DNA from 2 places in the Tessaracoccus sp. O5.2 genome. Region 2 is predicted to be linked to the other one. Evidence: predicted binding sites of a transcription regulator. Region 2 holds the regulator's gene; the other holds the start of a gene.

Region 1 (14,339 bases), on a different contig from region 2:
ACGACGCCGGCGGAGTACACGTCACTGCGGCCGTCGGGGCGCGCGTGCGTGACGAGTTCGGGCGGCAGGTAGCTGGCGGTGCCCACCAGGACGCCGGTCGCGGTCATCTGCGGCGACCCGACCTGGCGGGCCAGGCCGAAGTCCGCGACCTTGATCTGGCCCCGCGCGGTGATCATGACATTCTCGGGTTTGATGTCGCGGTGCACGACGCCGGACTCGTGCGCGGCCGCCAGCGCCGCGGCCACCTGCTCGAAGATCTCCAGCGCCCGGGCGGGGGGCAGCGGGGCCTCGCGGCTGATCACGCGGCGCAGCGTCTCGCCGTCGATGAACTCCATGACGATGTACGGCTGGCCCTGCGAGCTGCCCTGGTCGAAGACGCTGACGACGGCGGGGTGGCTGAGGACTGCGGCGGAGCGGGCCTCCCGGTCGAACTTGGCCGCGAACTCGTCGTCCTCGCCGAGGTCGCTTCGCATCACCTTCACCGCAACCGCGCGCGACAGGCGCAGATCGCGCGCGCGATAGACCGTGGCCATGCCGCCGCGCGCCACCTTCGCCACGATCTCGTAGCGGTCGTCGAGCACGTGACCGACCAACGGGTCGAAAGTGCTGTTCATGCCACTCCAAGCACGGTCGGGGAAGAGGCCGTGTGAGCCCGTCTGGACCCCGATTGTAGACGGCGGCCCGCCCGGACGCCGCGTCGCAGGTGCGGCGAGTCGGTCCGGAGGCGCCCTCCGGCCAGGGACGGCGGGCTAGATTGGGGCGCATGACAGCCCTCGTCGGACTCAAGACCCGCCTGCGCCTGGCACGGCTCGCCCTCGTCATCCCGCCGCACGCGGCCGGCCCCGAGGCCGCCGACTTCGCGGCCCACGGCGCCGACCTGCTCATCTTCACGCGCGGGGACCGCAGCGTCGAGGAGGCCGTCGAGGTCATCGACGTCGCCCGCAAGCGGCTGTTCGGGCTGCAGACGATCGTCGCGACGGACTCGGCCGACGTCGGCCAGGCCGCCAAGGCGGACGCCGTCTTCTACCGCCGGCCCGGGTGGCGGCCGTTCGGGTTCCGCAAGCCCCACGAGTTCGCGCTGCTCGGCCGCTCCATCGACGGGCCCGAGGACGCGGACAAGCTCGACGGCGACCCGTTCACCTTCGGTTTCGTCGGCCCGGCCATCGAGGACGGGCTGGTCGGGGCGGGGGTCGCGGAGATGGCGCGGCAGTATCCGCCGATGGCGCTGCCCGCGCACCCCGTCTGGTTCGCCGCCGGTGGCATCTCGCCGGACACGGTCGAGGCCGTCATCGCGGCGGGCGCACGGCGCGCAGCGGTGTCGTCGGCCGTGTTCGACAGCGAGGACCCGTTCGCGACGACCAGGCTGCTGGCCGATGCCCTCAAGGGCGCCTGGATCACCGAGCCCGGGGCCGAGGCCTACGGCGAGGACGCGTTCCGCGCCTGAGTGAGGTGCCCCGCTCCGGGTGCCCACACCCGCGGCCGCTCGCCGCGGATCGCGGCGGTGATCCACCACGTCGCCTCGACCACCGCCATGCCGACGGCTCCCGCGACGATGCCCACCATGAGCTTCGCCGGGTCGGTGGTGTCGAGGGCCAGTGCGTCGTGCCACACGGGGATCCAGAACATGAGGAAGTAGAACGCGAACGCGAACGCGACCAGGCCGATCCGCCACCAGTAGTAGGGCCGCGCGACGGTGGCCAGCACCCACGTCGCGGTCATGATCAGCGCGATGAGGGTGGCCGTGGACGCCTGGTGCTGCGCGGCGTCGGTGACGTCGCCGAAGCCGCGCGTCATGACGTAGGTGACGGTCGCGACGGCGGTCACCGTCAGCCCGCCCGGCACCGCGACGGTGAGCGTGCGCCGCACGAAGCCCGGCCGGGCGCGCTCCCGGTTGGGGGCGAGGCTGAGCAGGAACGCCGGGATGCCGATCGTGAACCAGCCCACCACCGTCATCTGTAGCGGCAGGAAGGGGTTCGGCAGCCCCATGAGGCCGATGACCAGCGCCAGCCCGACCGCGTAGATGGTCTTGGTGAGGAACAGCTTGGCGACCCGCTCGATGTTGCCGATGACCCGCCGCCCCTCCGCGACGACGTACGGGAGCGTGGCGAACCGGTCGTCGAGCAGCACGATCTGCGCGACCGCGCGCGTGGCCGGTGCCCCCGACCCCATCGCCACACCCAGGTCGGCGTCCTTGAGGGCCAGCACGTCGTTGACGCCGTCGCCGGTCATCGCGACGGCGTTGCCGCGCGCCTGCAGCGCCCCGACCATCGTCCGTTTCTGTTCGGGCGTGACGCGTCCGAACACGTCGTGGCGGTCGACGACGTCGGCGAGCTCCTCGGTGCCGGCGGCGGGCAGGGTGCGGGCGTCGATGGGGTCGCCGATATCGACGCCCAGCGAGCGGGTGACCGCCCCGACGGAGGCCGCGTTGTCGCCGGAGATCACCTTCACGCGCACACCCTGCTCCTGGAAGTAGGCCAGGGTGTCGGCGGCGTCGGGCCTGGTCAGCTGGTCGAGCACCACGAGCGCGACCGGGGAGACGGGTCCCGGGGCGGCGGCGTCGTCGACGCTGATGGCGCATCGGGCGAGCAGCAGCACGCGGCGGCCGGACGCCGCGATGACGTCGGCGTGTCCCGCGACGGCGGGCTCGGCCAGCACGTCGGGTGCGCCCAGCACCCACGACGTGCCGTCGCCGAAGGTCGCGCCCGACCACTTCTTCGCCGACGTGAACGGGGCGCGGGCCGTGACCAGCCACGGCCGGTCCGTGGGCCCGACGGCGGCCGCCACCGCCTGCATCGACGCGTTCGGCGCGGGGTCCGCCGTCACCAGCTGGGCGAGGGCCTCGCGGGCGGCGTCGGCGTTGCCGTCGAGGGGGATGATCTCGGCCAGCGTCATGGCGTTCTGGGTGAGGGTGCCCGTCTTGTCGGCGCACACGACGCTGACCCGGGCGAGGCCCTCGATCGCGGGCAGCTCCTGCACCAGGCAGCGCCGGCGGCCCAGCCGGATGACGCCGAGCGCGAAGGCCATGGACGTGAGCAGGACGAGGCCCTCGGGCACCATCGGGACCAGGGCGCCGACCATGCGCAGCGCCGACTCCTGCCACGTGGTGTCGGGCTGGCTGAACTGGACCACGATCGTCAGCAGCCCCACGGGCACGAGCAGGAACGACACGTACTTGAGGATCTGGTTGATGCCCTGCCGGAGCTCGGAGTGCACCAAGGTGAACTTCGCGGCCTGCGCGGTGAGCTGGGCGGCGTACGCGTCGGCGCCGACCTTCTCGGCGCGGTAGGCGCCCGACCCGGACACGACGAACGCGCCGGACAGCACCGGGTCTCCGGGCTCCTTCGGCACGGGGTCCGCCTCGCCGGTCAGCATCGACTCGTCGACCTCGAGGTAGTCCGCGGCCACGACGGCGCCGTCGACGACGATCTGGTCACCCGGCGCGACGACGATGAGGTCGTCGAGGACGACATCGTCGCGGGCCACGAGCCTGCGCTCGCCGTCGCGGACGACGGTGGGGTGCGCCTCGCCGATGACCGCCAGGTTGTCCAGCGTCCGCTTGGCGCGCAGCTCCTGCACGATGCCGATGATCGAGTTGGCGACGATGAGCAGCGCGAACGCCCCCTGGGTGAGGTTGCCGGTGGCCGCCACGATGCCGAACAGGACCAGCAGGATGCCGTTGACCCGGGTGAACACGTTGGCGCGCACGATGTCCCAGGTGCTGCGCCCCGAGCGCGCCGGCAGTCTGTTGATCTGGCCGGCGGCGGTGCGCTCCTCGACCTCGGCGGCGGTCAGGCCGCGCAGCTGATGGTCAGTGGGCACGCCGGACGCTCCGCGCGGCGAGCTCGCCCAGCGCGGTGCGGCCCGCCGCCGTCATGTCGGTGGCCGCGAGCACGGCGAGTGCCTGGGTGTAGTGCTCCTCGATGAGTCCCTCGACGTGCGCCCGGGCCCCGGAGGCGTCGATGAGCCCGGCCGCGCGCTCGACGTCGCCGTCGGTGAGCTCGCCGGCGCGCAGGAGGGCCTCGAGTTCGGCGGCGTCGGCGGGGGAGGCCTCGGCCAGCGCGGTCAGCACGAGGACGGTGCGCTTACCCTCCCGGATGTCGCCGCCGTAGGGCTTGCCGGTGACGGCCGGGTCGCCGTAGACGCCCAGGACGTCGTCGCGGAGCTGGAAGGCCCGGCCGACCAGCGAGCCGAACCCGCCGAGCGCGGCCAGGAGGGCGTCGTCGGCGCCGCCGAGGGCCGCGCCGATCTCCGCGGGGCGGCGGATCGAGTAGCGGGCCGACTTGAACTCCAGCACGCGGCGGGCGTCGTCGAGTTCCTCGGCGGGTGTCGTCGCGCCCGTGACGCCGTACTGCGCGGCGACGTCGAGGTACTGCCCGGCCGTGACCTCCGCGCGCATGGCGCTGAGCAGCGGGCGGGCGCGGTCCAGCAGCCCGGCACCGGATGCGTCGGCCAGCTCGATGCTCCACATCAGCAGCAGGTCGCCCAGCAGGATGGCCGATGACGTCCCGAACTCGCCGGCTGACGACCGGCCCCGCTGCGCGGCGTGCAGTTCCTCGAAGCGCTTGTGGGCCGCGGGGAGGCCGCGGCGGGTGTCGGCGGCGTCGATGAGGTCGTCGTGGACCAGGGCGCTGACGTGCAGCAGGTCGAGCGAGGAGGCGACGGCGAGCAGCGGCCCGTCGTCGTCCGGCTGGCCCGCCGCCGCGACGTAGCCCCAGTAGCAGTACGCCGGCCGCAGCCGCTTGCCGCCGGCGGTGGCCTCGCGGGCCACGTCGAGCAGCGGTGTGGCGCCGATCTCCGACAGGAGCGGGGCCTGAGCGGCCAGGAAGCCGTCGATGGTTCCGCTGATCGCGGACAACAGAGGTCCGCTGAGCGGGGAGGTGGGGTCCAGGGAGCGGCTCACGGATCGAGCTTAGTAGGGGCGGACCCTATTGTTTCCCCATGCCGTCGACCGATCCGAAGCCCGGGACCGTGGCGGAGCTGTTCCGTTCGGCCCAGGGCCCCCTGTTCTCGTTCGAGTTCTTCCCCCCGAGGTCCGAGGAGGAGGAGCCCGTGCTGTGGGCCGCCGTCGAGGCGTTGGCCCCGCTGCAGCCGGCGTTCGTGTCGGTGACGTACGGCGCGAACGGGTCGCGGCGCGACCGGACCATCCGGGCCACGCGCCGCATCGCCGAGTCCGCCGGGCCGTTGACGGTCGGCCACCTCACGTGCGTGGCGCAGTCCAAGGCCGAACTGGCCGAGGCGCTCGCCGAATACCGCGAGGCCGGCGTGACCAACATCCTCGCGATCCGCGGCGACATGCCCGGCGGCGGGCCGTGGGAGCGGCACCCTGAGGGCCTGGCCAACGCGACCGAGCTGGTGCGGTTCATCAAGTCCGAGGGCGACTTCTGCGTCGGTGTCGCGGCGTTCGCGAACCCGCACGAGACCAGCAACGACCCGGACCTCGACGCGCGGATCCTCCTGGACAAGGTGGAGGCGGGGGCGGAGTTCGCCATCACGCAGCTGTTCTTCGAGGCGGAGCGCTACGCGGAACTCGTCGAGCGCATGCGCGGGCTGGGCTGCGAGATCCCGATCGTGCCGGGGATCATGCCGCTGACGGTGATCACGCAGATCGAGCGGTTCGCGGCGCTGTCGGGGCGGGCACTGCCCGACGCGCTGGTGTCGCGGCTGCGGGCGTGCGCGTCGAAGGAGGAGGTGCGCGAGGCGGGCCTGGCGGCGGCGGTGCAGATGAGCCGCGACCTGCTCGCCGCCGACGCGCCCGGGCTGCAGTTCTTCACGCAGAACCGCTCGAAGGCGACCCGCGAGGTCCTCGCCGAGGTGCTGACCACCGCCCGCTGACCCCGGCTCCGCGAGGCCGGGCGTCCGGTCAGTCCAGGAGGGCCCGCCACGCGGAGGTGTCGACGTCGAGCGTCACCATCCGCTGCGTCGCCCGCGTCAGCGCGACGTACAGCACCCGCTCCGCGCCCGGCGCCTCCGCGACGATCCCGTCCGGCGACACCACCACGACGCCGTCGTACTCCAGGCCCTTCGCCTGCAGCGCGGTGACGACGATGAGCCGGTTCTCGAACTCGCGCAGCCGCCGGTCCTCCATCACGAACAGCTGCACCTCCTGCAGCAGCGACGGCGGGCACACCACGCCGATCGTGCCCGTGACCTGGCCGGCCAGCTCCAGCAGCTGGTCGCGCAGGGCGTCGTGCAGATCCGCGCGCGTGGTGCGGGCCAGCGTCGGCTCGACGCCCGTCGAGCGCACCGCCTTCGGCAGGTCCGCCTCGGGGAACACCTTCGTGATCACCTGCGACGCCAGCGCGAACACCTCGCTGGGGGAGCGGTAGTTCGTGCTCAGCGTGAACGTGCGGCTCGGCGCGCGGCCGATGAGGTCCTCCATCGCGCGCCGGTTCTCCTCCGGGCGGGGGTAGGAGCTCTGCGCCGGGTCGCCCACGATGGTCCACGACGACTGCGGCCCGCGGCGGCGCAGCATCCGCCACTGCATGGGCGTCACGTCCTGGCCCTCGTCGACGAGGATGTGCGCGTACGTCGTCTGCGGATCCTCGTCGGGGTCGACGGTGCGCTCGGTCCGCAGCAGGTCCGCCGTCGTGAGCACCTCGGGGACGTTTCCGCCCTCGAGGAACACGTCGACCTCGGGCTCGGCGTCCTCCGGGGCCGGGCCGAGGATGTCGATGAGCTCGTCGAGCAGCGCGATGTCCGCCACCGACCAGCCGCGCTCGATCTCCGCGCCGTCGTCGAGGCCCTCGACCCACGCGTACGAGCGCACCAGCGCCGCCCGCTCGGCGTCGTCGAGTTCGCGGGCGACCTTCTCCACGACGGCGGGGTCCGCCAGCCGGGCGAGGGCCCGGGTCGCGGTGAGGCTCGGCCACCAGGCGTTCATGAACATCGCCAGGCGCGGGTGGTCGCGGACGCGCTCCTCGAGCTCGGCCGGCTCGATGGCGACGTCGTCGGGGAACTTGCGGATCAGCGCCTGCACGACCATGTCGGTGGCCTGCTTGCGGCCGCGGTTGAGCTTGGTGGAGCTGAGGACGGTGTCGCGGATCCGGCCGAGCTCGTGCTCCTCCAGGCCGAGAACCTCGCCCTTGACGGTGACCCGCAGCCGCAGCAGGTCCGGGTGGTCGATCAGCGGGGTGCGCACCAGCCGGCGCAGCACCTTGAGCATCGTGAGGCTGCCCTTGACGGTGGCCGCGGCGGCGTCGTCGACGTGCTCGCTCGTGATCCCCAGGACATCCCCGGCGACGGCGCCGATGGCCTTGAGGGTGACCGAGTCTTCGCCGAGGCTGGGCAGCACCCGCTCGATGTAGTTCATGAACACCGACGACGGGCCCACCACCAGCACGCCGCCCTTCTCCAGGCGCGCGCGGTTGGTGTAGAGGAGGTAGGCCGCGCGGTGCAGCGCGACGACCGTCTTGCCGGTGCCGGGGCCGCCCGCGATGATCGTGACGCCCTGGTACGGGGCACGGATGGCCTCGTCCTGCTCGGCCTGGATGGTGGCGACGATGTCGCGCATCGTGCGGCCGCGCGCTCGGCTGAGCGACGCCATGAGCGCGCCCTCGCCGAAGATGGGCAGCTCGGACTCGGAGGAGCCGTCCAGGAGGTCGTCCTCCAGGCCGACGACGCGGTCGTCGCGGCAGCGCAGCACCCGACGGCGGACCACGCCCATCGGTTCGGCCTGCGTCGCGCGGTAGAACGGCTCAGCGGCGGGGGCGCGCCAGTCGATGACGAGGGGCTCGTACTCGGCGTCGCGGACGCCGATGCGGCCGATGTAGCGGGCCTCGTCGGAGGTGAGGTCGATGCGGCCGAAGACCAGACCCTCGTGCTCGGCGTCGAGGATGGCGAGGCGGCGGGCCGCCTGATAGGCGAAGGCGTCGCGCTCGAACAGCGCGGTGCCGTCCTCCTCGCGGAAGAAGTTGGTGCGGTCGGAGAGGTAGATCTCGCGGCCCGCCTGGGCCATCGACTTGGCGCTGGCGGTGGCGGTGGACAGGTTGGCGTAGACCTTGTCGACGTGGCGCTGTTCCAGGGCGATTTCGCGTTCGAGGTCGGCGCGCGAAGTACTCAACTCAATGCATCCTCTGGGTGAGACAGACAGTCAAGCCTACTCGGTCGGTGGGTGCGGGGTCGCATCGCGTTCGCGGGCTGGCGACGCCGCCCCGCCGTCGGCCACCCCTGCCGCGCCGTCGGCCGGACGGGGTTGAGCCTGACTCGCGGTCTGCGGGGGTTGGTTGAGCCTGACTCGCGGTCTGTGAGGGCCAAATGAGCCTGAGGCGAGTCTCGTCCAGAATATGAACGATCAAAGGCCAGAATCCACCGTCGACCACCGAATCAGGCTCATCGCCTCTTCCAAGCGCCCGGCCGGGACGAGCCTGCTACATGGCTCGACGGAAATATGAACGATCAAACAGCCCATATCGGCCGTCGACCACAGAATCAGGCTCAACCCACCCCCGCAAGCCGCGAGTCAGGCTCAACCGACGCCGCCGGACCGCGCGTCAGGCTCAACGCGACACCACGCCGCGCACGCAGATTTGTCGCGACATAAGTAGCAACCTGAAATCAACCATCCACCGTTCCGCTCGACGGTTAGTCATGTCAAACTTTGCCCCATGGATCCGACTCGCCAGCGTCTCTTCCCAGGCCTCTTCTTCATCGACGCGGTGCTCGAGGCCGCGGACACGAAGGCGGAGATGTCGCGCCGCATCACGGTGCAGTACCTGCAGCGGGCCGCCATGGCGGGCATCCTCATCGGCACGTTCTACCTCGCCTACTTCGCGGTCAGCGCCGTCTTCGCCGGCATCCCCGCCCTCGGCGACGGCGGCCCGGGCCTCGGCCGTGCGGTCGGCGCGTTCGTGTTCGGCTGGGCGCTGGTGTTCATCTACTTCACCAAGTCGGAGCTGCTGACTTCGAACATGATGGTCACCTCCATCGCCTTCTATCACCGACGGCTGCGGCCGATGCACGGCCTGCTGCTGCTCGCGCTGTGCTACCTCGGCAACGCCATCGGCGGGCTCCTCCTCGGCGTCATGGCCCGCTACTCGACGCTCACCGCCGGCCACGTCGAGGAGAAGATGCTGGCCGCCGTCGAGGTGAAGCTCGGCTACATGGCGACGGCGTCGGGCATGGGGGACCTGTTCGTGCGCGCCATCCTCTGCAACCTCATGATCAACGTGGCGATGCTGCTGGTCTACAACGGCTTCCTCAAGGACTCCATCACCATGGCGCTCGCGATGGTGATGTCGGTGTTCATCTTCGCCTTCCTGGGGCTGGAACACTCGGTGGCCAACACCATCCTGTTCACCATCGTCGGCTTCGGCCCCGGCATCGACGTGTGGCCGGCCCTGGGCAACGTGGCCATCGCGCTCGTCGGCAACTTCATCGGCGGGGGCGTGCTCATCGGCATGTACTACGCCCACGTCAATGACGGCCGCTGGCTCGACGGGCGTCGCGGCGCGGCCCAACCGCCCCAGGAATTGGCCGGACAGGTACCCCCTGGGGCATAGTGGGGTTGCCCGAGCAGTCACTCTGATGGAGGACCCGATGGACACCGACAAGCCCCGGATCAGCGGATTCACGTGGACGGTGATCGCGCTGCTGGGGGTCGGAGTGGTGCTGCTCGGCGTGTTCGCGCGCCCGGCCGGGCCGTCGACCGCGGCCGCACCCACGAGCTCGGCCAGCGACACCGAACCGCCCGCCACCGTCGAGACGCCCGCCGAGAAGTCCGCCGAACAGGTGCAGGCCGAGGCCTTCCTCATCGAGACGCTCCCGCGCCGCGTCGACGGCGACCCGCTCGCGATGGGCAGCCCCGACGCCCCCGTCGTGCTGACCGAATGGGCCGACTACCGCTGCCCCTTCTGCTCCGTCTGGGCGGAGGAGACGCTGCCCGAACTGCAGCGCTACATCGACGACGGCACGCTGCGGGTCGAGTTCCGTGACCTCGCCATCTTCGGCGACGAGTCCGTCCGCGCCGCGACCGCGGCCCGCGCCGCCGGCCAGCAGGGCCGCTACTTCGAGTTCGCGCACGCCCTCTACTCGGCGCTGCCGAACGAGGGGCACCCCGACGTCACCGACGAGACCGTGCTCGGCATTGTCGCGGACCTCGGGCTCGACGAGGAGCAGTTCGCCCGCGACTGGGCCGACCCGGCCCTCGCCAACGCCGTCCTCAGCGACACCCTCGAGGCGCAGCAGATGGGCATCACCTCGACGCCGGCGTTCGTGATCGGCGGCCAGTTCATCGCCGGCGCGCAGCCGCTCGAGGTGTTCGAGCAGGTGATCGACGACCAGGCCGCGCTGCTCGGCTGATGGGAATCGGGTACGCCGGCGCCTTCCTCGGCGGCACGGCGGCGCTGCTCAGCCCCTGCGCCGCCATGCTGCTGCCCGCCTTCTTCGCCTACGCCTTCGGCCGCTCGACGGCGACCCTGCTGGGGCGCACCGCACTGTTCTACCTGGGGCTGCTCGTCACCCTCATCCCGCTCGGGCTGACGGCCGGGGCGCTCGGCGGGCTCCTGACGACGCACCGCTCGACCGTCGCGACCGTCGGCGGCGTGGTCCTCATCGTGTTCGGCGCGCTGCAGGCCCTCGGGGTGCCGCTGCCGATCCCCGGGCTCCGCTCGGCCGGCCGCGACCCCCGCGGCGCCGTCGGCGTGGTGCTGCTCGGCATGACCTATGGGCTGGCGGGCGCCTGCACCGGCCCGCTGCTCGGGGCGGTGCTGACCATGGCGGCCGTCGGCGGCAGCTCGGTCTACGGCGCGATGCTGCTCGCGATGTTCGGCCTCGGGATGGTCGTGCCGCTCGTGCTGCTCGCCGCGGTGTGGGACCGCCTCGGCGCCGGTCGCGGGTGGCGCCCGCGCCAGCTGCGCTGGGGGCCGCTGACGACGTCGTGGCCGGGCATTGTCTCCGGCGTGCTGTTCGTCGTCATCGGGGTGCTGTTCCTCACCACCGACGCCACCGCCGCGCTCGGCGGGCTGCTGGACGCGTCGGGGCAGTACCGGCTGGAGTCGTGGCTGTCCGGCGTCGGCGGCCGGGTGCCGGACCTCGCCGTCGTCGGTGCGCTGCTCGCGGTGGGCGGCGTCGTGGTGTGGGCTCGGCTGCGGCGTCGCTGACGCTAGCGGGGGGTCCGGCGCCCGCCCGGCCGGAACTCGCGGTTCGTCGGGCGGGAGTCCTCGCCCGTCAGCCGCTCATGCGTCTCGTAGACCGCCAGCGCCGCGCTCGCCAGCTCCGCCCAGGGCTCCGGGCCGGCCGGTGAGCACGCCGACGCCGCGGGGACCTCCGCCACGACGGCGGGGCGGCGCAGCACCGCGCGCGCGGATCGCGGCGCCAGGCCCCACGCGAGGTCGGGCCGCACCCGGGTGAAATCCCAGGTCAGGGCGCCCGGCCAGTGGATCACCGGCCAGGCGCCCGTGTGGTCGACGATCTCCGCCTCCGCGGGCCCCGACGCCGGCGGCCCCGCCACGACGGCGGGCGCCAGGGCCGCCGTCGCCCAGCGGGGGCGACGGGGCCGGCAGTCGACGGCGGGAGCGTCGTCGGTGCCGTCCACCACGGCGACGCGCCGGGTGGCGAGCCGGTCCGCCAGCAGGTCGACCAGCCGGCCGCCGGGCTGGGGCAGGCCCGTGTCGTCGACGAGCCGCCAGCGGCCGAACGTGCGCTCGACGACGAGCCGCGTGGCCAGCAGCCCCGGCGCCCGGCGGGAGCGGGTGCCGGCCACGGGGGCCAGGTCCTGGATGAGGCGCGCTAGGTGGGGGTGCCCGGCGCGGTCGGCGACGTCATCGAGGGTGCGGTCCAGCAGCAGGGCGCGCCGGTCCGCGGCGGTCCGCGGCGCGTCGGGGCGTTCGACGCCGAAGCGGCGCGCCGCCAGCCAGGCGTCGTCGAGGGCGTCCAGAGTGTCGCGCCACCGCCCGGCCGCCACCTCCCCGTAGTGCCGGGTGAGCACGGCGAACTGCCTGCCGCGCTCCGTCGGCAGCTCCAGCTCGGAGCCGTCCGCGAACCGGTGCACGGCTGGCGGCGCCTCGACCAGGGCCAGGCCGGCGCGGGCGAGTTCCGCGTCGAGGGGGCGGCCGGTCTTCTTGAACAGGTCGCGCCAGGTGGCGGGCAGGGTGACGACGGGGGGCAGCGCGCCGGCCCCCGGCGCCCAGCGCCCGCCCAGGGGTTCCCCGGCCAGATCCAGGCGCACGCGATGGCCCAGTTTCGCGAGCCGAGCGGCCGTGGCCATGCCGGCCAGCGTGCCGCCGCGGATCGTGAGCATGCCGCTCAGGATAGGGCTTGACGTTTCGTCGGTGGGGGGTCGTATAGTGATAATCACCGAACGCCTGTTCGATTAGTTCGGGGAAGCTCTGGTTGAACAGGCGTCGGTGAGGGGCCGCCCCGGCCCGGCGCAGCTTCGACCCCTGCGCAGGGCCGGGGCTCCCGGGTCGAGCCACACGTGTCCATTTCGACGCCATCCCCGGGAGACAGCCATGCGCACCTACGACGAGCCCATCCACGTCCTGTTCCGCGACGAACCGCGCCAGTTCATCTGGCGGGGGCGGCTGCTGCTGGTCAAGGAGATCCAGGGCCGGTGGAGCCGCGCCACGCCCTGGTGGACCGGCCCGCGCGTGCGGGCTGCCCGGGGCGAGGAGGTCGCGCCGCGGGGGGACCTCCTCGGGGAGCGGGAGGTGTGGCGCGTCGAGGCGGGCAACGGGCGCCAACGCGGCGTGTACGAGCTGGCGCGCACCGTCGACGCCGAGGACTGGGTGCTCCGGGCGGTGTTCGACTGATGGGCGGATTCGTCCACCTCAGGGTGGCCTCGGGCTACTCCTTCCAGTACGGCGCCTCCCACCCGAGCGACCTCGTGGCGGAGGCCGCCGCCCACGGCATGGACGCGCTCGCCATCACGGACCGCGGCGGCCTCTACGGCGCGGTCCGGTTCGCCAAGGCCTGCCTGAAGGCCGGGATCGCGCCCATCGTCGGCGTGGACCTGGCCGTCCGCCCGGACGGATGGCGCCCCGAGCGGCGCCCGACGGCGGCCCGCGGCGGCCCGCTGCGTGACGAGCGGCTGCCGCGCGCGGTGGTGCTGGCGGGGTCGCGGTCGGGATGGGGCGTGCTGTGCGAGCTCATCTCGGCCGCGCAGCTGACGGGCGAGCGCGGGGATCCCGTGGTGACGCTGGAGATGCTCGGCCGGTACTGCGCCGGCAGGGACGTCGCGGTGCTGCTCGGCGCGGATTCGGAGGTGGGCGCGGCCCTGGTGGCCGGCCGCCCGGACCGCGCGGAGGAGGCGGTGCGTCGCTGGCGCACCGAACTCGGCTCCGTGCTGTGGCTCGCCGCCACCAACCACCGCGTGGGCGGCCGGGGGCCGGCATCGGCGCACCAGGCGGCCGGGATCGTCCGGCTCGGGGACCGCCTCGGCGTGCCCACCGTCCTCACCAACATGGTGCGCATGGCGCGCCGCGGCCAGGCGGCCACCGTCGACGTCCTCGACGCGGCCCGCCGCCTGGTCCCGCTCGACGTGCGCAACGTGGACCGGCGCAACGCGGAGGGCTACCTCAAGCCGGACGAGGCCATGCGCGAGGCGGCCGACGAGGTGGCCCGGCTCGCCGGTCACCCCGACGGCGGCGCGCTGCTGGCCGCCACCCGCGGGCTCGCCGAGCGCTGCATGCTGGACCCCATCGGAGACGTCGGGCTGGGCGAGATCCGGCTGCCGGAGTTCGAGACGCTCGGCACCACCGTCGAGCAGGCGCCGTCGGCGCTGCGCGCCCGGTGCGAGGCCGGGCTGGTCGAGCGGCACGGGACCATCGGCCGGGAGACCGCGGACCGGCTGGACGACGAGTTGTCCGTCATCGGACGGCTGGGGTTCGAGTCCTACTTCCTCACGGTCGCGGACGTGGTGGGCCTCATCCGCGGCCTCGGCATCCGGTGCGCGGCCCGCGGTTCGGGCGCCGGCAGCCTCGTCAACTACGCCTTGGGCATCTCGGGGGTGGACCCGATCCGGCACGGGCTGATCATGGAGCGCTTCCTGTCGCCGCTGCGGCAGGCGCTGCCGGACATCGATCTCGACGTCGAGTCCGCCCGCCGCACCGAGGTCTACGACACCATCCTGGAGACCTTCGGCGGGCAGCGCGTCGCGTGCGTGGCCATGATCGAGACCTACCGGGTGCGGCACGCGGTGCGCGACGTCGGGGCGGCGCTCAGTCTGCCGCCCGTGGAGATCGACGCCATGGCCAAGGCCTTCCCGCACATCCGCGCCCGCGACGCCCGCGCCGCGCTGCGGGACCTGCCCGAGCTCCGCGCCGCCGGGTTGGGGGAGGAACGCCTCGACGTCCTGTTCTCGCTGGTCGAATCCCTCGACGGGCTGCCCCGGCACATCGCGCTGC
Region 2 (14,339 bases):
GTGGCGGCAGCTCGAGCTCCCCGACCGCCTGCGCTGACCCGCCGACACGCCGCCGTGGCGACGCGCCAATCGAACGGGTGTTCGGGTAGGCTGTGCCTCAGTTCTCCACAGGAGACGGCGCGGACGGAAAATTGTCGGTGGCCCTTCCTAGTGTGAGGGTCGACATCGTTACACCTGGCCGAACACCCCGGTCCAGTCAGAGAGGACACCCCATGGCCGTTGCGGACCGTACCAAGGCGCTCGAGGCAGCCCTGGCCCAGATCGAGAAGGCCCACGGCAAGGGCTCCGTCATGCGCCTCGGCGAGGACACGCGCCAGCCGATTGACATCATCCCCACCGGGTCCGTGGCGCTGGACGTCGCGCTCGGCATCGGCGGGCTGCCGCGTGGCCGCATCGTGGAGATCTACGGCCCGGAGTCGAGCGGTAAGACGACGGTGGCCCTGCATGCCATCGCCAATGCGCAGCGCGGCGGCGGCATCTGCGCGTTCATCGACGCGGAGCACGCGCTGGACCCGGACTACGCCCAGAAGCTTGGCGTCAACACCGACGAACTGCTCGTGTCCCAGCCGGACAACGGCGAGCAGGCGCTCGAGATCGCCGACACGCTGGTGCGCTCGGGCGCCCTGTCGCTCATCGTCATCGACTCCGTGGCGGCGCTGACGCCGCGCGCCGAGATCGAGGGGGAGATGGGGGACTCGCACGTGGGCCTGCAGGCGCGGCTTATGTCGCAGGCGCTGCGCAAGATGACCGGAGCCCTGAAGTCCACCAACACGACCGCCATCTTCATCAACCAGCTCCGCGAGAAGATCGGCGTCATGTTCGGCAGCCCCGAGACCACCACCGGTGGCCGGGCGCTGAAGTTCTATTCGTCGGTCCGCATGGACGTGCGTCGCATCGAGACGCTCAAGGACGGCACGGAGATGGTGGGCAACCGCACCCGCGTGAAGGTGGTCAAGAACAAGGTGGCCCCGCCGTTCAAGCAGGCCGAGTTCGACATCATCTACGGCGAGGGCATCTCCCGCGAGGGCAGCCTCATCGACATGGGCGTGGACGCCGGCATCATCCGCAAGGCGGGCGCCTGGTTCACCTACGAGTCCGATCAGCTGGGTCAGGGCAAGGAGAACGCCCGCACGTTCCTCAAGAACAACCCGGACGTGGCGGCGGAGATCGAGCGCCGCATCCGGCTCCACCTGGGCGTGGACAAGGAAGCGGTCCCGGAGGGCGTGGATCCGGCCACCGGGGAAGTTGACTTCTGAGTCCGAGCGGGCCACCCAGGTCGAGGTGGCCCGCAAGATCGCGCTTGATCTCTTGTCCGTCCGGCAACGCTCCGCCGAGGAGCTGCGGCGGGCCATGGCGAAGCGCAACGTCCCCGAGGACGTCGCCGAGGAGATCCTCGAGCGGTTCCAGGACGTCGGCCTCATCAACGACGCCGCGTTTGCGGCGGCCTTGACGGCCTCCCGGTCCGAGTTTTCCCTCCGCGGGCGCCGTCGCATCCGGCAGGAGCTCCAGGCCAAGGGCGTCAGCCGCGAGCTGGCGGACGAGGCCCTGGCGTCGCTGCCCCCCGAGGACGAGCGGGCCGCGGCGCTCGCGCTCGCTGAACGTCGCGCCCGGTCGCTGTCCGGCCTGGAGCCGCACGTGGCCCGCCGGCGGTTGATGGGGGTGCTGGCGCGCCGCGGATTCCCCGGCAACATCGTCTCCTCGGTGACCGACGAGGTCCTCGGGCGGTGGACCGACCCCGACCAGGGCTGTTGAGTTTTCCACAGGTCAGGAATAGGCTCGACGCCAAGGTCCACGGACCCCGCATAAACCCGCCCGGCTCGCCGGGCACAGTGAAACGACACTCACCAGCGGCCTCGGCCGCTGTCTGACTCCGTCCGTGGCGGCGCTGCCGCCGCGTCTCGCCGACCCCGAAGGTCGGTCGTCTGCTGACCGGTGTGTGCGGCGTGCGCGGGACCGGGAGGTTCGCAGACAACAGGAGGCGCCGTGCCCGAGCTCGGATGGATCGTCGCAGGCGTGGTCGTGGTCGCCGCCGCCGTTCTGGCGTGGCTGCTGTGGCGGGCCACCGTCCGCAACCGGCTCGAGCGGGACTCGTGGGAACGCCGGTCCCGCGCGGACATGGCCTCGATCCGCGAGTCGGCCCAGGCGGCCGCGGAGACCATCCGCGCCGACGCCGAGCGGCTGCTCGCCCAGGCGCAGGAGCGGGCCCGCGAGGCCCTCGACGACGTGGAGCGGCGGCGCGGCGAGATGGAGGCCTCCCTCACCGCCCAGCGCGCCGAGTTGCGCGAGGTCCGGGCCACGCAGGAGCGGCGGGAGTCGCGTCTGCATGAGCGCGAGGACCGGGTATCGGCTGAGGCCGAGGGCCTGGAGTCCAGGGCGCAGCGGCTCGAGGCCCAGCGCACGCAGTTGAAGGAGCAGCGCGAGGCCCTGCGCCTCGAGCGCGACCAGGTGCACGCGGAACTCGAGCGCGTGGCCGGGCTCACCGTCGCCGAGGCGAAGGCCGAGGTGCTCGCCGAGGCGGAGCGGCAGGCCAAGCTCACGGCCACCGCCCTGGCCCGCGACATCGAGGGCGCGGCCAAGCGGGAGGCCGACAAGCTGGCCCGCTCCATCATCGTCACCGCCATCCAGCGCGTCGCCTCCGAACAGACCAGCGAGTCCGTCGTCTCCACCGTCGATCTCCCCAGCGACGACATGAAGGGCCGCATCATCGGCCGCGAGGGCCGCAACATCCGCGCCTTCGAGCAGATCACCGGCGTCAACGTGCTCATCGACGACACCCCCGAGTCGGTGCTGCTCAGCAGCTTCGACCCGGTCCGCCGCGAGATCGCCCGCCTCACGCTCACCGACCTCGTCGCCGACGGGCGCATCCACCCCGCCCGCATCGAGGAGGTCTACGAGCGGGCCGAGCGGCGCATCCACGAGCGGATCGAACGCGAGGCCGAGGACGCGCTCACCGAGGTGGGCATCGTCGACCTCCATCCCGACCTCGTGCCCATCCTGGGGTCGCTGGCCTACCGGACGTCCTACGGCCAGAACGTGCTGCGGCACCTGGTCGAGTGCGCGCACCTGGCCGGGGTCATGGCCGCCGAACTCGGCCTCGACGTCGCCACGTGCAAGCGGGCCGCCTTCCTGCACGACATCGGCAAGGCGCTCACCCACGAGGTCGAGGGGCCGCACGCGCTCATCGGCGCCGAACTGCTGCGCAAGCACGGCGAGCATGAAGACATCGTCCACGCCGTCGAGGCCCACCACAACGAGGTCGAGCCCCGCACTGTCGAGGCGGTCCTCACCCAGGCGGCCGACGCCATCTCCGGGTCACGGCCGGGAGCCCGTCGGGAGTCGCTCGAGGCGTACGTCGAGCGCATGGAGAACCTGGAGGGCATCGCCCTGGCCCACGAGGGAGTGCTGCGGGCCTACGCCATGCAGGCCGGCCGCGAGGTGCGGATCATGGTGGCGCCCGACCAGGTCGACGACGCCGGCGCGCACGCGTTGGCCCGCGACATCGCCGCGGAGGTCGAGCGCAACCTCAGCTACCCCGGGCAGATCCGGATCACCGTGGTGCGCGAGTCGCGCGCCACGGAGACCGCCCACTGACGGGTCAGGAGACCCGGAAGCCCCACACCGAACGCGAGCCCTCGCCCGGCTCCAGCACGATGAGACCGTCGTGCGTGGGGCCCTCGTTGAAGGCGTCCGGACCGCAGGTCATCGGCTCCACCGCGAGTGCCACGCGGTCCGGGTGCGTGAACACCTGGCCCCACGGCAGCGACTCGTCCGCCCACAGCGTCACGGTCCTGCCGCCGGTGGTCACCGAGAGCTCCCAGGCGCCGTCGGCGCCGGTGAGCGCGGTGTCGAACTCGGTGTCGCCGACGGGGCGCGCGCTGCGGAAGTCGTGCTCCGGGGTCACGTCCGCGACCTCGATCGGCAGCAGGCGCTCGGGGTCGACGAGCAGTTCCTTGGCGAACGGGAGACTGAGTTCGGCGGTCGCGACGTCCGCCTTCAGGTACGGATGCGCGCCGTAGCCGTACGGGGCGCGGGTGGCGCCGACATTGGTGACCTCAACCGTGACCGTCAGCCCGTCCTCGCCCACGCGGTGCCCGATCGTCGCCTCCAGGACTGCGTTCCAGCCGCGCTGCGGGTAGTAGCGCGACGTGAGGACCACCTCGTCGTCGGTGTGGGAGACGAGCTGCCACGCGACGCCCTCGTTGAGACCGTGCAGCGCCGTCGTGCGGGGAACCTCGGTGATCGGCAGCTGGTACTGCGTGCCGTCGAAGGTATAGCGGCCGTCGCGGATGCGGTTGGGCCACGGGAGCAGCTGGCGACCCATCGAACCCGAGGGGGCCTCGTCGGCCGCGAACGTCCACAGCACCTCCTCGCCGTCGAGCGTCAGGGAGCGCAGCGTGGCGCCGACCTCGGTGACGACGGCGCCGTAGCGGCCGTGGCTGATGGAGTACTGCGTGCCGGTGGGGTTCAACGTCATGGCCAGAGCCTACGACAGCCGTGATTCGGCCGCCCCCCACCACCGCGTTTAGCATGGTGGGACCATGGCAGACCCACGCACGTACCACGTCATCACCTACGGGTGTCAGATGAACGTCCACGACTCCGAGCGCATCAGCGGCCTCCTGGAGGAGGCCGGCCTCGCGCGGGCCGAGGGACGCTCCGAGGCGCTGGGCGCCGGCGCGGACGTCGTCGTGTTCAACACGTGTGCGGTGCGCGAGAACGCGGACAACCGGCTCTACGGCAACCTCGGCCACATGGCCCGGATCAAGGCCGAGCATCCCGGCCTGCAGATCGCCGTCGGCGGCTGCATGGCGCAGAAGGACCGCGACGTGATCCTGCGCAAGGCGCCGTGGGTCGACGTGGTGTTCGGCACCCACAACGTCGGGTCGCTGCCGACCCTCCTGGAACGGGCGCGGGTCGAGCGCGAGGCGCAGATCGAGATCAAGGAGGCGCTCGAGACGTTCCCGAGCAACCTGCCCAGCCGTCGCGAGTCGCCGTACTCGGCGTGGGTGTCGATCTCGGTGGGCTGCAACAACACCTGCACGTTCTGCATCGTCCCGGCGCTGCGTGGCCGCGAGGCAGACCGTCGGCCCGGCGACATCCTCGCCGAGATCGAGATGCTGGTGGACCAGGGCGTGCAGGAGATCACGCTGCTGGGCCAGAACGTCAACGCGTACGGGGTCGAGTTCGGGGACCGGCAGGCGTTCGCAAAGCTGTTGCGCGCCTGCGGCACGATCGACGGGCTGGAGCGCGTCCGGTTCACCTCGCCGCATCCCAAGGACTTCACCGACGACGTCATCGACGCCATGGCCGACACCCCCAACGTCATGCCGCAGCTGCACATGCCGCTGCAGTCGGGGTCGGACCGCATCCTCAAGGCGATGCGGCGGTCCTATCGCTCCGAGCGGTTCCTCGGCATCCTCGACCGGGTGCGCCTCGCCATGCCCGAGGCGGCCATCACCACCGACATCATCGTCGGCTTCCCCGGCGAGACGGAGGAGGACTTCCTGGCCACCATGGACGTCGTCCGCCGCGCGCGCTTCTCGGCGGCGTTCACGTTCCAGTACTCGATCCGGCCCGGCACCCCGGCGGCGACGATGCCCGATCAGGTGCCCAAGGCGGTCACGCAGGAGCGCTATGAGCGGCTGGTGGACCTGGTCAACGAGGTGGCCTGGGAAGAGAACCGGCGCTTCGCCGGACAGGACGTCGAGGTGATGTTCGCCACGGGCGAGGGGCGCAAGGACGCCGAGACCCATCGGATGAGCGGCAGGGCCAGGGACAACCGCCTGGTGCACGTCGCGGTGCCGGAGGATCCGGCGCTTCGCCCCCGGCCGGGCGACATCGCCACCGTGCGGGTCACCCACGCCGCGCCGCACCACCTCAATTCGGATGAGCTGCCCCGCGACCTGCGCCGCACGCGGGGCGGGGACGCGTGGGAGGCCGCGACGCAGGCCCCCCGCCCGGTGGGCGTCGGGCTGGGACTGCCGACAGTGGGTCGGCCCGACCCGCTACCCGCCGCCACCGGCTGCGGCTGAGTCAGCGCCGCGTCGGATCCTGGTCCGCGTCGTCGTTCATGCGGTCCAGGTGCTCGTTGGCCAGGTCCTGCGCCTGGTCCACGTGCTCGGCGTACCGGCCGCCGGTGCGTGCGTCGAGGACATCGCCGGCCTTCTCGATGCCGCCCTCGACCTGCTCCTCGTGCTGCTTGGCCAGGTCACCCAGGTTGTCGAACAGTCCCATGACGGTTCCTCTCTCGTAGCGGATGGCCCCATGATGCCCCGGTCGGAGGTCGCGGCCAAGGGTCCGGGGCGGGCGATGGCACACTGGCAGGCGTGAACGTCCCCCTCGTCGTCCTCGTGGGCCCCACCGCCACCGGCAAGTCGGGCCTCGCCGTCGACCTGGCACTCGAGCTGGCCGCGGCCGGCCGGCCCGCCGAGATCGTCAACGCGGACTCCATGCTCGTCTACCGCGGCATGGACATCGGCACGGCCAAGCCGACCAGGGCCGAACGGCGCGGGGTGCCGCATCACCTCATCGACATCTGGGACGTCACGGTGCGCGCCTCCGTGGCCGAGTTCCAGCTGCTGGCGCGGGAGACGATCGCGCGGCTGCGCGGGGCCGGCGTCATTCCGGTCATGGTCGGCGGATCGGCGCTGTACACCCGGGCCATCGTCGACCGGTTCGACTTCCCCGGCTCGGACCCGGAGGTGCGGGCCCACTGGGAGGCCGAGCTCGCGGCGGTCGGTCCGCACGCGCTGCATGCGCGGCTCGCTCAGCTGAGCCCGGAGTCCGCGGCCCAGATCGAACCCGGCAACGGCCGGCGGATCGTGCGGGCCCTGGAGATTGCCGAGCTCACCGGCGGTCATCGCGCGGAGCTGCCCCAGTGGACCTACGAGCTGCCGGGGGTGCACCAGTTCGGGCTCACCATGGACCGGGCGGACCTGGACCGCCGTATCGAGGAGCGCGTCAACGCCATGTGGCGCGCGGGGCTGGTCGATGAGGTGCGCGGCCTGGTGAGCGCCGGACTCCGCGACGGTCAGACGGCCGTGCGCGCCATCGGCTACCGTCAGGTCGTCGACTTCCTCGACGGCGCCTGCAGCGAGGACGAGGCACGGGAGGCCGTCAAGCGGGCCACGCGCCAGTTCTTCCGCAAACAGCTCGGCTGGTACCGGCGCGACCCCCGCATCACGTGGCTCCCCGCAGGTGACCCGATGAACGTGGGCCGCATCGTCGCCGCGCTACGATCGGACGACCAGGCGCAAGGAGGTCGGCATGCGGCGTTTCAGCTTCCACAAGGGCCACGGGACCCGGAATGACTTCATCATCCTGGACGACTCCTACGGCATGCACGACATGCATCCTGAGTTCATCCGGGCGGTGTGTGACCGGCACGCCGGGATCGGCGCCGACGGCGTCATCCGCGTGGTGCGCGCGGGCAGCATCCGCGACTGGACGGGCGACCCGCACCTGTGGTTCATGGACTACTACAACGCCGACGGCTCCGTCGCGGAGATGTGCGGCAACGGCCTGAGGGTGTTCGCACGCCACCTCATCAACGAGCAGCTGGTCGACGCGGGCGCGTTCGACGTCGCCACCCGCGCGGGCGTCAAGCACGTGGAGGTCGCCCGCCACGGCCTCATCAGTACCGACATCGGCCGCGCCCTGGTGCTGCCCGACGACGTCACCGTGACCCTGGAGGACCGGTCTTGGCCCGTGGTGAAGGTCGACGTCGGCAACCCCCACGCCGTCGTGTTCCTGACCGACTCCGACGTCCTGGAGGATCTTGACCTGCACCGCGCGCCCCGCTGGTCCCCGGCTGAGGCGTATCCGCAGGGCGTCAACGTCGAGTTCGTGCGGGTCGACGCCCCCGACGCGCTGACCATGCGCGTGCACGAGCGGGGAGTGGGGGAGACCATGAGCTGCGGCACCGGGGTCGTGGCGGTCGCCGCTGCCCACCGGGCGCGCGGCGGGCACGAGGGGCCCGTGACGGTGCGCGTCCCGGGGGGAGAGCTGTCGGTCCAGTTCACCGGCGACGAGGCGCGGCTGACCGGACCCGCCGTCGTCATCGGCCGGGGCGAGTTCTGGATCTAGCGTTATCCACAGGCGCGACTCCGCGCTTGGGTAACCGGCCGCGGGCTGGGACAATGGGCGGCACGATGACAGATCATTCCCTCGACGAGAACGTCGACGACCTCATGCCGGACCTCGACGGCGACGCCGGTGACTACCCCCAGGACGACTACGACGAACCCGACTACGACGGCGGCCAGGAGGACCTGGCGGCCCGCCGCTCACTGCGACGCGTCGCGGGCATGCGCACCGAGCTCGAAGACGTCACCGAGGTCGAGTACCGCCAGCTGCGCCTCGAGCGGGTCGTGCTGGTCAGCGTGTGGACCAGCGGCACGCAGGAGGACGCGGACAACGCCATGGCCGAGCTGAAGCTGCTGGCCGAGACGGCCGGTTCCGAGGTGCTCGCGGGCCTGGTCCAGCGGCGCAGCCACGTGGACCCGGCCACCTACATCGGCCGCGGCAAGGTCGAGGAGGTCGCGGAGATGGTCCGCGCCACCGGCGCCGACACCGTCATCTGCGACGGCGAACTCGAGCCCGCGCAGCTGCGCAACCTGGAGGACCGCGTCAAGGTCAAGGTGGTGGACCGCACCGCGCTGATCCTCGACATCTTCGCGCAGCACGCCAAGAGCGCCGAGGGCAAGGCCCAGGTCGAGCTGGCGCAGCTGCAGTACCTCAAGCAGCGGCTCCGCGGCTGGGGTGGCAACCTGTCGCGCCAGGCGGGTGGCCGCGCGGCGGGCGGCGCCGGCATCGGCGGCCGCGGCCCTGGCGAGACGAAGATCGAGACGGACCGCCGGCGCATCCACACCCGGATCGCGCAGCTGCGCCGCAAGCTCCGCGAGATGGACGCCACCCGCGAGGGCAAACGAGCCGAGCGGCGCCGCAACCAGGTGCCGTCGGTCGCGATCGTCGGCTACACCAACGCGGGCAAGTCGTCGCTGCTGAACCGGCTGACCGGGGCGGGGGTGCTCGTGGAGGACGCGCTGTTCGCGACTCTCGATCCCACCACCCGTCGCAGCGAGACCGCCGACGGCCGCGTCTACACCCTCACCGACACCGTCGGCTTCGTCCGGCACCTGCCGCACGACCTCGTGGAGGCGTTCCGGTCCACGCTGGAGGAATCGTCCCAGGCGGACCTGCTGGTCCACGTGGTCGATGCGTCGGACCCGGACCCGGAGGGACAGATCGGCGCCGTCCGCACCGTGCTCGCCGAGATCGGCGCCGCACAGGTGCCCGAGCTGCTGGTGCTCAACAAGGCCGACGCGGCCGACGAGACCACCATCCTGGCGCTGCGGGCCAACCACCCGGACGCCGTTGTGGTCTCCGCCCGGACGGGAGCCGGGCTGGACGAGCTGCGCGCCATCATCGAACAGCGCCTCCCGCAGCCGGAGGTCCGCATCACTGCCCTCGTCCCCTACGAGCGCGGGGACCTCGTGGACCGGATCCACAAGACCGCGGTGATCGACTCGCTTGAGCACACGGCGGACGGTACTTTGGTGAGCGCCCGCGTGATGCCGGCTCTGGCCGACGAGTTGGCGGCCTTCGCCCGTGACTGACCACGCCGCCATCCTGGCCGCCGCCGTCGGCGAGATCCACGGTCAGGCCAGGCCGGGGCAGCAGGTGATGGCGGACTCCGTGGCGCGCGCGTTGGACGACGGCGTGCACCTACTCGTGCAGGCGGGCACGGGCACGGGCAAGTCCTTGGGCTACCTGGCCCCGGTGCTGGCCCGCTGCGTGGACCGGGAGGAGCGCATCGTCGTCGCGACGGCGACCCTCGCCCTTCAGGCGCAGCTCGCGAGCAAGGACATCCCCACCGCGCTGGACGCCGTCGAGGCGGTCACCGGGACGCGCCCCAAGGCGGCCATTCTCAAGGGCCGCACCAACTACGCCTGCCTCTACCGTGCTCGCTCCGGTGGGCCCGCGGAACAGGACAGCCTCGTGGGCAGCTCCGCCCTGGCGGAGGCCGTGTCCCCGAGCGCCGATGACGTGTCGCGGCTGGGAGCCGAGGTGCTCGCCCTGCGTGAGTGGGTCGAGGAGGAGGCCGAACGGAAGGGGCTCGCAGACCGCGACGACGCGCCCACGCACACGGCCCGGGCCTGGGCCCAGGTGTCGATCCCCACCCGGGAGTGCCTGGGCGTCGCGAACTGCCCCTTCGGCGCCGAGTGCTTCGTCGAGGCGTCGCGCGAGGAGGCCCGCAACGCGCAACTGGTGGTGACCAACCATGCGCTGCTGGCCATCAACGCCATGCACGGCGGCACGGCGCTGCCCGAGCACGAGGCGCTGATCATCGACGAGGCCCACGAACTGGTCAGCCGGATCACCACCGCCGCCACCGACGAGCTCACGCCCGGCCTGGTCGAGCGGACCGCCCGGCGGGTCCTGACCTGGGTCGACGACGACCTCGGCGTCGACTTCCTCGACCAGGCGGACGTGTTGCGCCAGGCCCTGGCCGAGTCGGAGCTGGCGCGCATCACCGCCGGGTCCGCGCCGCTGGTCTACGCCGCGGCCCAGCTGCGCGACGTCGCGCGCAAGGTCGTGAGCGCGCTGGGCAAGGCCACCGACGACGCTGAGCGGACCCAGGCCGCGTCGGCCGTGAAGGAGGTCTTCGACATCGCGGAGCGGATCGCGAAGCTCTCGGAGGCGGACGTGGTGTGGGTGACGGAGTCGGAGGTGTTCGGCCGGTCGGCCTACGTGGCGCCGCTCAACGTCGCCGGCCTGCTGCGCAACCAGATCTTCGCCGAGACCCCGACGGTGCTGACGTCGGCCACCCTGGAGCTCGGCGGGTCGTTCGAGGCCGCCGCCAGCGCCGTGGGGCTGTCCTACGGGGATCGGCTGGAGGACGGCCAGGAACCCCAGGACCAGTTCGCCTGGCGGGGGATCGACGTGGGGTCCCCGTTCGACTACCGGAGGCAGGGCATCCTCTACGTGGCCCGACGCCTGCCACCACCCGGCCGCGACGGGATGAGCGAGCAGACGCTCGCGGAGATCGCGCAGCTCATCTGGGCGGCGGAGGGGCGGACCCTGGGGTTGTTCGCGTCGCGCCGGGCGGCGGAGCAGGCGGCCGAGTACTGCCGCCGCGAGCTGCCCGACCTGCGGATCCTCTGCCAGGGTGACGCACAGTTGTCCGAGCTCACCCGCACCTTCATCGCGGACCCGTCGGCGTCGTTGTTCGGCACCATGTCGCTGTGGCAGGGCGTGGACGTGCCGGGGGAGACGTGTCAGCTGGTCATCATCGACAAGATCCCGTTCCCGCGCCCGGACGACCCGCTCATGCAGGCCCGCAAGAAGGCCGTGGACGACGCCGGGGGCAACGGGTTCATGCGGGTGGCCGCGACGCACGCGGCGCTCCTGCTGGCCCAGGGCGCGGGGCGCCTGATCCGGCGCTCCGAGGACCGCGGGGTCGTGGCGATGCTGGATCCGCGGCTGGTGACCGCCCGCTACGGGGAGTACCTCAAGTCCTCGCTGCCCGGCTTCTGGATGACCACCGACGGCGACATCGCGGTCCAGGCGCGGCGCCCCCCCCGCGGAGCGTTGTCGCGGCGCAGCGGCGGCTCAGAGCTTGCGGAGGACGGCGACGACCTTGCCCATGATGGTGGCGTGCGTCCCGTCGATGGGGGAGTAGTCCGGGTTGTGCGGCATCAGCCAGACCTTCCCGTCCTGCCGCTTGAAGGTCTTGACCGTCGCCTCGTCGTCGAGGAGGGCGGCGACGATGTCACCGTTGTGTGCGTCCGACTGCTGCCGGACCACCACCCAGTCGCCGTTGCAGATGGCGGCGTCGATCATCGAGTCGCCCCGGACCTCGAGCAGGAACACCTGCCCGTCGCCGACCAGTTGGCGCGGCAGCGCGAAGACGTCCTCGACCTGTTCCTGAGCCAGGATCGGGCCGCCGGCCGCGATGCGGCCGATGAGCGGGGCCGCGACGGAGGTGGGCGCGGCATCGAACGTCTGCGCCGAGTCCATGCCCTCGTCGCCCGGCAGCGTCACCACCACGGCACGGGGGCGGTTCGGATCCCGGCGGATGAAGCCCTTCTCCTCGAGGACCTTGAGCTGGTAGGTCACGCTCGACGTGGACGCGAGGCCGGCCCGCGTGGCGACCTCCCGGATGCTGGGCGGATAGCCGACCTCGTCGATCGACTGCTTGACGACACGCAGGATGGCCATCTGCCGCCGCGTCAGTCCATGGGCGTCGACCGGCCCGTCCGGGAACGGCGCCATCGATCCGAGCTCAGCCTCGATGGCGGCGTTGGTGGGGCGCCCGCGACGGGGACGTTTCGTCTCATCAGCCATGACCCCAGCCTACCCAGTGGCGGTACGTGTGTTCGATAAGACACCCCGTGTCGAGCACCTGCGCGAAAAATGTCAGTGGTCCCCGGTGGACTCATCCCGTGCCCGATCGTGGGCATCGGATCGGACGGGTTCGCACAGGTGTTTGAATCGACGCGTCGGATTCGCTACAGTTCAATCGAACAGACGTTCTAGGAGGTTGACATGACCGCGTCCGCCGCAGTCCGTTACCAGGTGATCGACGCCGGCCACCGTCGGCTGGTCACCGTGTCGCCCGCCGCGCGCCCAGAGCTGGGTGGCCCCGTCGCACGAGCCGCCCGCCCCGCGCTGCCGGGCCGGGTCCGCACCGCCTCCTCCTGTCGCGTGACTCGTCCGGTGTCCGGATGGATGGCGCTCAAGGTCGCCGGCGTCGGCATTCTCACGGCGGTGGGGATGGCCGTGGCGGGTCTGCAGTTCGCCGAGATGGCGTCGGCGGAGGCCCCCACGGGCTACGTGGCGGGAGACCCCGCCTGGGCGCACGTGTCCCAGCCCTGACGGCCCTGCAGCACGCCGCGCCCACGACGATCTGGCCGAAAGTCGTGGGCGTTTCGCGCTTGTATGTGGTGGCGCCGCGTCCTAGGCTTCCCTATATCTAGTAGTTCCAGCGGCGGGATTCCCCTACAAGTTGTGGTTAAGGCCACACAGTGGCAAGGTAGGGCCCCCGTCGCACACAGGGAAGGTCCGCTCGCCCATGCACTGCCCGTTCTGCCGCCATCTCGACACCAAGGTGTCGGATTCGCGGGCCACCGAGGATGGCTCGGCCATCCGCCGGCGGCGGGTGTGCCCCGTGTGCGAGCGGAAGTTCACCACCGTCGAGCAGATCGTGCTCACGGTCGTGAAGCGCTCGGGCGTCGTCGAGTCGTTCAACCGGGACAAGGTCATCCGGGGCGTGTCGAAGGCATGCAAGGGCCGGCCGGTGACGGCCGCGCAACTGGCCGCGCTGGCCCAGCGCGTGGAGGAGTCGCTGCGGTCCTCCGGCCAGGCCGAGATCCCGGCCGAGCAGATCGGGGTCGCCATCCTCGGTCCGCTCGAGGAGCTCGACGAGGTGGCCTACCTGCGTTTCGCCAGCGTCTACAAGAACTACGACTCCGTCGACGACTTCCAGCGGGAGATCGACGCGCTGAAGATCAGCGCGGCGGAGAAGGAACTCAGACGTGAGGTCGCCGCCATCGAGGTCGCGTCGGCCCAGGAGCCACTCATCAGCTGAGCCGCACGGCTCGGTTCGCTATTCATCACCACATCCAGGTAACAACGAGGGGAAGATCATGACCGCGACAGCTGCACGCGCCACCCGCCGCAAGGCCACGGGCGAGGGGAAGGGCCTCGTCATCGAGCGCGTCTTCACCAAGCCCGGCGTCCACCCGTACGACGAGGTGGAGTGGGACCGGCGCGACGTCGTCCAGACCAACTGGAAGACGGGCGAGACCGTCTTCGAGCAGCGGGGCGTCGAGTTCCCGTCGTCGTGGAGCGTCAACGCCTCCACCATCGTCACCACGAAGTACTTCCGGGGCGCGCTCGGCACCGCGCAGCGCGAGGACAGCCTCAAGACCCTCATTGACCGTGTCGTGCGCACCTACCGCAAGGCGGGCCAGGAGTACGGCTACTTCGCCTCGGAGGATGACGCCGAGATCTTCGAGCACGAGATCACCTGGATGCTGCTCAACCAGTACTTCTCCTTCAACTCGCCGGTCTGGTTCAACGTGGGCACCCCCTCGCCCCAGCAGGTCAGCGCGTGCTTCATCCTCAGCGTCGACGACTCGATGGACTCGATCCTCAACTGGTACAAGGAGGAGGGCTTCATCTTCAAGGGCGGCTCCGGCGCCGGGCTGAACCTGTCGCGGATCCGCTCGTCGAAGGAGCTCCTGAGCTCGGGCGGCACCGCCTCCGGGCCCGTGTCGTTCATGCGCGGCGCCGACGCGTCCGCCGGCACCATCAAGTCGGGCGGCGCCACCCGT

Evidence for each region. The regulator LexA, encoded in region 2, represses DNA repair genes until DNA is damaged. The targets are predictions, from matches to a motif close to TCGAACANNTGTTCGA.
Region 1: a site for LexA is predicted at 12,292-12,307, ahead of ACFQPD_RS01225 (DUF6504 family protein). Genes of this name have one in related genera too.

What each region holds. Positions count from the first base shown of each region.
Region 1 is NZ_CAXWGV010000001.1:233,845-248,183, forward strand. It holds gene pknB (Stk1 family PASTA domain-containing Ser/Thr kinase) at 1-614, opposite strand, end outside; gene ACFQPD_RS01180 (thiamine phosphate synthase) at 764-1,444, shown strand; gene ACFQPD_RS01185 (HAD-IC family P-type ATPase) at 1,417-3,819, opposite strand; gene ACFQPD_RS01190 (polyprenyl synthetase family protein) at 3,809-4,900, opposite strand; gene ACFQPD_RS01195 (methylenetetrahydrofolate reductase) at 4,939-5,832, shown strand; gene ACFQPD_RS01200 (HelD family protein) at 5,861-8,059, opposite strand; gene ACFQPD_RS01205 (formate/nitrite transporter family protein) at 8,604-9,497, shown strand; gene ACFQPD_RS01210 (DsbA family protein) at 9,535-10,296, shown strand; gene ACFQPD_RS01215 (cytochrome c biogenesis CcdA family protein) at 10,296-11,096, shown strand; gene ACFQPD_RS01220 (hypothetical protein) at 11,099-12,235, opposite strand; gene ACFQPD_RS01225 (DUF6504 family protein) at 12,447-12,746, shown strand; gene ACFQPD_RS01230 (DNA polymerase III subunit alpha) at 12,746-14,339, shown strand, end outside.
Region 2 is NZ_CAXWGV010000055.1:22,987-37,325, forward strand. It holds gene ACFQPD_RS13985 (DUF3046 domain-containing protein) at 1-37, shown strand, start outside; gene recA (recombinase RecA) at 213-1,256, shown strand; gene ACFQPD_RS13995 (regulatory protein RecX) at 1,246-1,752, shown strand; gene rny (ribonuclease Y) at 1,984-3,591, shown strand; gene ACFQPD_RS14005 (aldose 1-epimerase family protein) at 3,596-4,474, opposite strand; gene miaB (tRNA (N6-isopentenyl adenosine(37)-C2)-methylthiotransferase MiaB) at 4,539-6,032, shown strand; gene ACFQPD_RS14015 (antitoxin) at 6,034-6,234, opposite strand; gene miaA (tRNA (adenosine(37)-N6)-dimethylallyltransferase MiaA) at 6,327-7,310, shown strand; gene dapF (diaminopimelate epimerase) at 7,267-8,085, shown strand; gene hflX (GTPase HflX) at 8,190-9,617, shown strand; partial or broken gene ACFQPD_RS14035 (ATP-dependent DNA helicase) at 9,685-11,577, shown strand; gene lexA (transcriptional repressor LexA) at 11,614-12,348, opposite strand; gene ACFQPD_RS14045 (hypothetical protein) at 12,550-12,879, shown strand; gene nrdR (transcriptional regulator NrdR) at 13,076-13,591, shown strand; gene ACFQPD_RS14055 (vitamin B12-dependent ribonucleotide reductase) at 13,650-14,339, shown strand, end outside.